DNA from 2 places in the Halomonas aestuarii genome. Region 2 is predicted to be linked to the other one. Evidence: predicted binding sites of a transcription regulator. Region 2 holds the regulator's gene; the other holds the start of a gene.
The links. Region 2 encodes PhoB, which activates phosphate uptake and scavenging genes when phosphate is short. Its sites were predicted from a motif close to TGTCATANNNNTGTCANA; they were not measured.
Positions count from the first base shown of each region.

Region 1: the regulator PhoB is predicted to act here: its motif matches at 1,468-1,485, upstream of BOX17_RS10495 (PhoX family protein).

Region 1 is NZ_CP018139.1:2,255,869-2,259,276, forward strand. Features, by position in the region: gene BOX17_RS10485 (TauD/TfdA family dioxygenase) at 1-358, opposite strand, end outside; gene BOX17_RS10490 (LysR family transcriptional regulator) at 467-1,399, shown strand; gene BOX17_RS10495 (PhoX family protein) at 1,595-3,408, shown strand, end outside.
Region 2 is NZ_CP018139.1:1,684,064-1,687,471, reverse strand. Features, by position in the region: gene phoR (phosphate regulon sensor histidine kinase PhoR) at 1-1,101, opposite strand, end outside; gene phoB (phosphate regulon transcriptional regulator PhoB) at 1,103-1,792, opposite strand; gene ubiA (4-hydroxybenzoate octaprenyltransferase) at 1,880-2,776, opposite strand; gene BOX17_RS07720 (chorismate--pyruvate lyase family protein) at 2,813-3,289, opposite strand.

The sequences.
Region 1 (3,408 bases), 570 kb from region 2:
CCGAGAGCGCCTCCCAGTCCCGGGTGATGCAGGCGAAGTCGATGTCGCTGTTCCAGGGGCGCGGGGTGGGCAGGCCGTCCTCCTGGTCGAAGTCATCGGCGAAGTGGCGCAGGTCATAGCGCCCGGTGTGGCCGTCGCTGAAGGTCAGCCGGGCCCAGTGGCCGCCGAGATGCTCGGCCGCCACCAGGGCCAGGTCCGCGTCGAGCTGGTGCGGATTGAACAGCCGCTGCTGGGTGGGGCCGTCCAGGCTCTCCGGCTCCTGGCAGCGCTCGCGAAGCCACAGGGCCGGCAGCTCGGTGCGGGTGCCAGCGGCGTCTGTGGCGAAGACCTTGGCGGGGGATTCTTGGACGTGAAACATGGGGTCTGACATCATCTTGGCCCTGACGAAACGTGTGGGCCGGCATTCTACGCATCGGCCAGGCGCCAGGAAGGCGTGCCCATCTTATGCATCCCATAGAGTTGCCTTATGGCCGACAACGACGACGCACAGCCCAGCCTCAAGGCGCTCACCGCGTTTGAAACCACCCTGCGGCTGGGCTCGCTGACCGCGGCGGCCAAGGCCCTCGGCGCCACCCAGCCGGCGATCTCCCAGCGCATTCGCGGGCTCGAGGGGCAGGTGGGGCTGGTGCTCTTCGAGCGCAGCGGCGCCGGTCTCACGCCCACCCGGGAGGCGCTGCGCTACTACGACGAGATCGCCCCGGCGCTCAACCGCATCGACAACGCCACCCGTGCGCTCAGAGCCCGGGCGCGCTCGACCCGTCCCCGGGTGCTGATCGCCGCCAACTTCGGTTTCGCCCATCTGTGGCTGCTGCCGAGGCTCTCCCGGCTCGAGTCGGCCTTCCCGCAGGTGGATATCGAGGTGCTGGCGGTCGACCGGGACGACCAGGACCATCGCGCCGATATTGCCATCCACTGTGACCGCGAGAGCGAGCCCGGGGATCTCTTCACCCCCGAGGAGGTGTTTCCGGTCTGCAGTCCCGCCTTCGCCGCCGAGCATGGGCTCGAGGCGGGGGACGCCCCGGCCCGTTGGATGGAGCTTTCGCTGCTGCACATGGATGAGCGCAACTCGCGCTGGATCGACTGGCGGGAGTGGTGTGCCCTGGCGGGGGTGCCCTTCGAGGAGCGGGGGGCCGTGTTCCGCTACAACAACTACCCGCTTTTGATCAACGCCGCCCAGGCCGGCAAGGGCATTGCGCTTGGCTGGGACCTCCTGGTCGAGGAGGCACTCAAGGACGGCAGCCTGATCCCCCTGGCGCCGCCGATCCGCCGCGAGAGCCACGGCTATATCCTGCGCACCCGCTACGCTCACAGCGCCCTGATCGGCGAGATCATCCGCTGGGTGACCTCGGAGATCGAGCGCCGCGAGCCGTCATCGGCGACGAGCCCGCGCAAGGGGTGAGGCTTTATCAGCCGCGAGTCCCGCGTCCCTGCCCCCGTCACGACGTTGCCATCCGACGGACATGCCACTGTCAGCGATCCGTCATCTCAACGAGGGATCATTCCCCGTGCCGATCACCGGCGTCGGCCTTCGCTGCGAGGCGAGGGCGGCGTCGCTCGACGTGACTCGACCCATTTGATGACCAAGGACGCTCCAATGACCCAATCTGTCGACACGAACCGCCGCCGTCTCCTCGGCTTCATGGCGGGCGCCCCTCTGCTGCCCCTCGCCGGTGGTCTTGCCAGTCTGGGCGCCAGCGGTTCCGCCTTGGCCGCGAGCCAGGCCACGCTGGCGTCGGTCAACTTCCTGCCCATGCCGGCGCCCTCCCTGAGCCATCCGGCTGCCATGGCGACCACCACCATCGGCTCGGCCATGCAGCTGAAGATGAGCGACGGCACCAGCCGTCAGGTCAAGCTGGCCTACCATCCCTTCTTCATCACCGGCGATCGCTTGCCTGACGGCCAGGGCGGTTCCCTGGTCGCCGGCGGCTACTACGATATCGATAACCAACCGATTCGCGACCCCTCGGCCGACAACCGCCAGTTCTTCTCCGACTGCCCGGACGGCACCAGCCTGCTGACGGTCGAGAATGCGCAGGTCGACGGTGTCTACGGCAACCCGGTGTTCGCCGTCGTGCAGTTCGAGTACACCAGCCGCAACGGCGCCGATGAGGCGATGTATGGACAGCTGCCGTCGCCGATCGCGGTGCTGACCCTTGACCAGAACCCGGAAACCGGCGAGCTGACACTGGTCAAGTACCACAATGTCGATACCTCGGCGGTCGACGGCCTGTGGATCACCTGTGGTGCCAGCCTGTCACCCTGGGGCACCCACCTTTCCAGCGAGGAGTACGAGCCGGACGCCTCTGCGCCCGACGATACCTTCAGGAGCTTCTGCACCCACCTGTTCGGCGACGAGAGTCGCGGCAACCCCTACCACTATGGCCACCTGCCGGAAGTGACGGTCAACCCCGACGGCAGCGGCACCATCGCCAAGCACTACAACCTGGGCCGCATCTCCCACGAGCTGATTCAGGTCATGCCGGACGAGCGCACCGTGCTGATGGGCGATGACGCCACCAACGGTGGCCTGTTCATGTTCGTCGCCGACAGGCCGCGGGACCTGTCATCCGGCACCCTGTACGTGGGCAAGTGGACCCAGGTCTCGGGCGAGGGCCCCGGCGCCGGCGACATCGGCTGGATCTGCCTGGGCCACGCCAGCAGTGCCGAGATCAAGACGATGATCGACGACGGCATCCAGGCGGCGGACATCATGGACATCCGCACCGAGGATCCCGAGGACGACGGCTTCACCCGCATCCCCTTCAGCGGCAGGGTCAACTGGGTCAAGCTGAAGCCGGGCATGGAAAAGGCCGCCGCCTTCCTCGAGACGCATCGCTACGCGGCCCTGGTGGGTGGCTCGATGGGCTTTACCAAGATGGAGGGCACGACGGTCAATGCCGCCGACAAGAAGGCCTATTCGGCCATGTCCTACATCTACAAGACGATGACCGACGGCAGCAACGAGATCCATGTCGAGGGCCCGACCGCCGGCGCGGTCTATGAGCACACCCTGCGCGGCGGTCAGCACGACAGCGACGGCCAGCCCATCGACAGCGAGTGGGTGTCGGTGCACATGGCGGCGCCGCCCAACCTTTTCGGCGAGGACCTGGCCGAGCCCGACGCCCTGGGCAACACGGCGCATGCCGAGCGCATCGCCAACCCCGACAACATCAAGTTCTCCGAGGCGCTGCGCACGCTGTTCATCGGCGAGGACAGCGGCAACCACGTCAACAACTTCCTGTGGGCCTACCACGTCGACAGCGGTGAGCTGACGCGCCTGCTGTCCTGTCCTGCCGGCGCCGAGTCCACCGGGTTGCAGGCCGTCGATGCGATCAATGGATGGACCTACATCATGAGCAACTTCCAGCACCCGGGTGACTGGGCAAGCCCCCTGCACGACAAGGTCCG
Region 2 (3,408 bases):
CAGGTGCACCGGGTCGATGCCCTCGCCGTCGTCCTGCACCTCCAGGCAGGCACCGTCTCCCCGCAGGCGCCAGCGCAGCACGATATGGCGCCCCTCGCCGGCATAGCGCACGGCGTTGAAGGCCAGGTTGGAGAGCGCGCTGCGGATCTCCTGCTCGCTGCCCATCAGGGCCTTGGGCGCCTCGCACTCCACGGTGATGACGTGCCGCCCGCCGGAGAGCGCCTCGGCGTCACGGCGCACGGCCTCGAGCAGCCCCGCCATGTCCAGCGGGCCATCGTCCCGGCTGGGCCGGTCGATCTCCAGGCGCGACAGCAGCAGCAGGTCGTTGACCAGGTTCTGCATGCGCTCGGTCTGGGCCTGCATCTGTGACATTCCGCGGCCCAGGCGGGGCGGCAGCTGGTCGGCCATGTCCGCATAGGTCTCCAGGTAGCCGGCCAGCACGGTCAGCGGCGTTCTCAGCTCGTGGGAGACGTTGGCCACGAAGTCCCGGCGCATCTGCTCCAGGCGGTGCAGGCGGGTGATGTCGCGCGCCATCACCAGGCGCTCGTCGTCGCCATAGAGGGTGATCTGGAACTGCAGGATCCGCGACTCGTCGATGGGCGAGGGCAGGGTCAGCGGCTCACGGTAGTCGCGGCCGTGGAAGTAGTCGACGAAGCGCGGGGCGCGCAGCAGGTTGGTGATGTGCTGGCCGCGGTCCTGGTGCGGCTGGAAGCCGAGCATCTGCTCGGCGGCGCTGTTCCACCACTCCAGGTCGCCATGGCGGTCGAGCATCACCACGCTGTCGCGCATCGCCTCCGAGGATTCCTGGATGCGCTGCAGCGTCGAGCGCAGGCGCTGCTGGGTGAGGCGCTGGCTCTTCTGGTAGCGGTAGAGGCGGTCGAACAGCTCGCCCCACAGGCCGCTGGTGGCGGGGGGCTCCTCCTGGGGGCGATGGGTCAGCCACTGGTGGAGCGCGCGCAGCTGGTAGAGGTGGAAGGCCAGGCAGAGCGAGAGGCCGACGGCGATGCCGGTCGGGATGGCCGCGAACGGCCAGCCGACCAGGGCCCCGGCGACGACCAGGGTCGTCAGGCGCCAGAACTCGCGTCGCCAGAGACGGTTCACATCAGCCCTTGGTGGAGAACCGGTAGCCGGTGCCGCGCACGGTCTGGATCAGCCGGTGGTGAGGTTCGCCCAGTGCCTTGCGCAGGCGGCGGATATGCACGTCCACGGTGCGCTCCTCGACATAGACATTGCCGCCCCACACCTGGTCGAGCAGCTGGCCGCGAGTGTAGGCGCGCTCCTGGTGGGTCATGAAGAACTGCAGCAGCCGATACTCGGTGGGGCCCATCTCCAGCGAGCGACCCTCGATGCTGACCCGGTGGCTGATCGGGTCGAGCACCAGACCGTCGATCTCCACCGTGTCCTCGACGCCCTGGGGGGTGGCGCGGCGCAGCACGGCCTTGAGGCGCGCCACCAGCTCCCGCGGCGAGAAGGGCTTGGTGATGTAGTCGTCCGCCCCGGCCTCCAGCCCCTGGATCTTGTTGTCCTCCTCGCCCTTGGCGGTGAGCATGATGATCGGCAGCTCGGCGGTGGCCTCGTCGCGCTTCAGGCGACGGGCCAGCTCGATGCCGCTGGTCCCTGGCATCATCCAGTCGAGCAGCACCAGGTCGGGCTGGTGGTCGACCACCATGGCATGGGCCGCCTGGGCATTGTCCGCCTCAAGGACGCGATAGTCGGCCATCTCCAGCGCCACCGCGATCATCTCGCGGATCGGCGCCTCGTCGTCGACGATCAGTACGGTCTTGGCGGTCATCCCGGAGCCTCGTGGTCAATGGCACATCGATGACGATGACAGCACGTCATGATGACAATAGCGTGACAGCCTCGGCCTGTCGCCCGATCAGCCCCCGTTCACGGCAGGCCACAGCGAGAGCGCGATGCCGGCGAAGACCAGCAGGCCCGACCAGTGGTTGTTGAGGAAGGCCTGGAAGCAGCGGTCCCGGTCGCGGTGGCGGATCAGCACCTGCTGGTGCACGAAGGTCGCCGCCATGGCGGCCAGCCCCAGCCAGAAGAAGCCGCCCAGCGCGAGCAGCCCTCCGGCCCAGGCCAGCAGCCCCAGGGTCAGGCCCTGCAGCAGGCCGATCATCAGCCGGTCGGCGTGGCCGAACAGCACCGCGGTGGACTTGATGCCGATCTTCAGGTCGTCGTCGCGGTCCACCATGGCATATTCGGTGTCATAGGCCACCGTCCAGGCCACGTTGGCGGTGAACAGCAGCCAGGCCACCGGCGGGACCGTGCCAAGCACGGCCCCGAAGGCCATGGGTATCGCCCAGGAGAAGGCCGCCCCGAGGAAGGCCTGGGGCAGGTGGGTATAGCGCTTCATGAAGGGGTAGATGGCCGCCAGCACCACGCCCACCACCGAGAGCATCACCGTGAAGAGGTTGGTGAAGCAGACCAGCACGAAGGCGGCCATCACCAGGATCAGGAAGAGCCCCTGGGCCTCCCCCTCGCTGATCCGGCCGGTGGCCAGGGGACGGTTCCGGGTGCGCTTGACGTGGCCGTCGAAGTGGCGGTCGGCGTAGTCGTTGACCACGCAGCCGGCGGCGCGCATCAGGTAGACCCCGGCGACGAAGATCAGCAGCACCCGGCGGCCGGGAAGGCCCTCGGCGGCGACCCACAGCGCCCAGAGGGTCGGCCACATCAGCAGCCAGGTGCCGATGGGGCGGTCCAGCCGGGTCAGGTGCAGGAAGTCGGGCACCCGGGCCAGGCCACTGGGGTGCATCAGGGATCGATCCATCTCGCTCTCTCGCATGTGGAAGCTTGCCGGCAGAGCCTAGCGTGAAGGCAGCCCGAGGTCATCCGTCATGGTGTCCAGGAAACACTCCTGGACCAGCACGGCGAAGCGCCGGTGGCGGAACACCGAGCGGCGTGCCCAGGGGCCGCTGGCCGCCGGGAAGAAGGCCGGGTCGGCCGCGACCTCGAGGGGCCCGCGGGCCAGGTCGGGCTGGCGGAACAGCCAGCTGCCCAGGGAGCGCTCGCCGAGCCGGTCGAGTCGCTGGCCGTGCAGCCCGTCCAGGGGCACCACCGAGCGCGCCATGACCCAGGGGCGCTCGTCCAGGCACAGGGCCACCTCGCGCAGCCAGGCCAGGCGGCCCAGGGGCAGCCCCAGGGCCAGGGCCTCGTCGCGGCGCGGGCGGCCGAGGCGCTGGTCCAGCAGGCGGACCCGGAAGGCGCGGTGGCCGCCGGCGGCGACCAGGCGGGCCGTGAGGGAGTCGCGTGACGCGACCCAGCGCCACCACTCGGGGGTCATGGCGGGGCGCGCCGCCGCCAAGGGACGCCAGCGTGGATCGCTTCCCGGGCCGTTGCTCACCGTCTCTCTCCGCGTCGATTTCGGGGGCGGCTAGTGTACCATGTCGGGTCGACACGCTT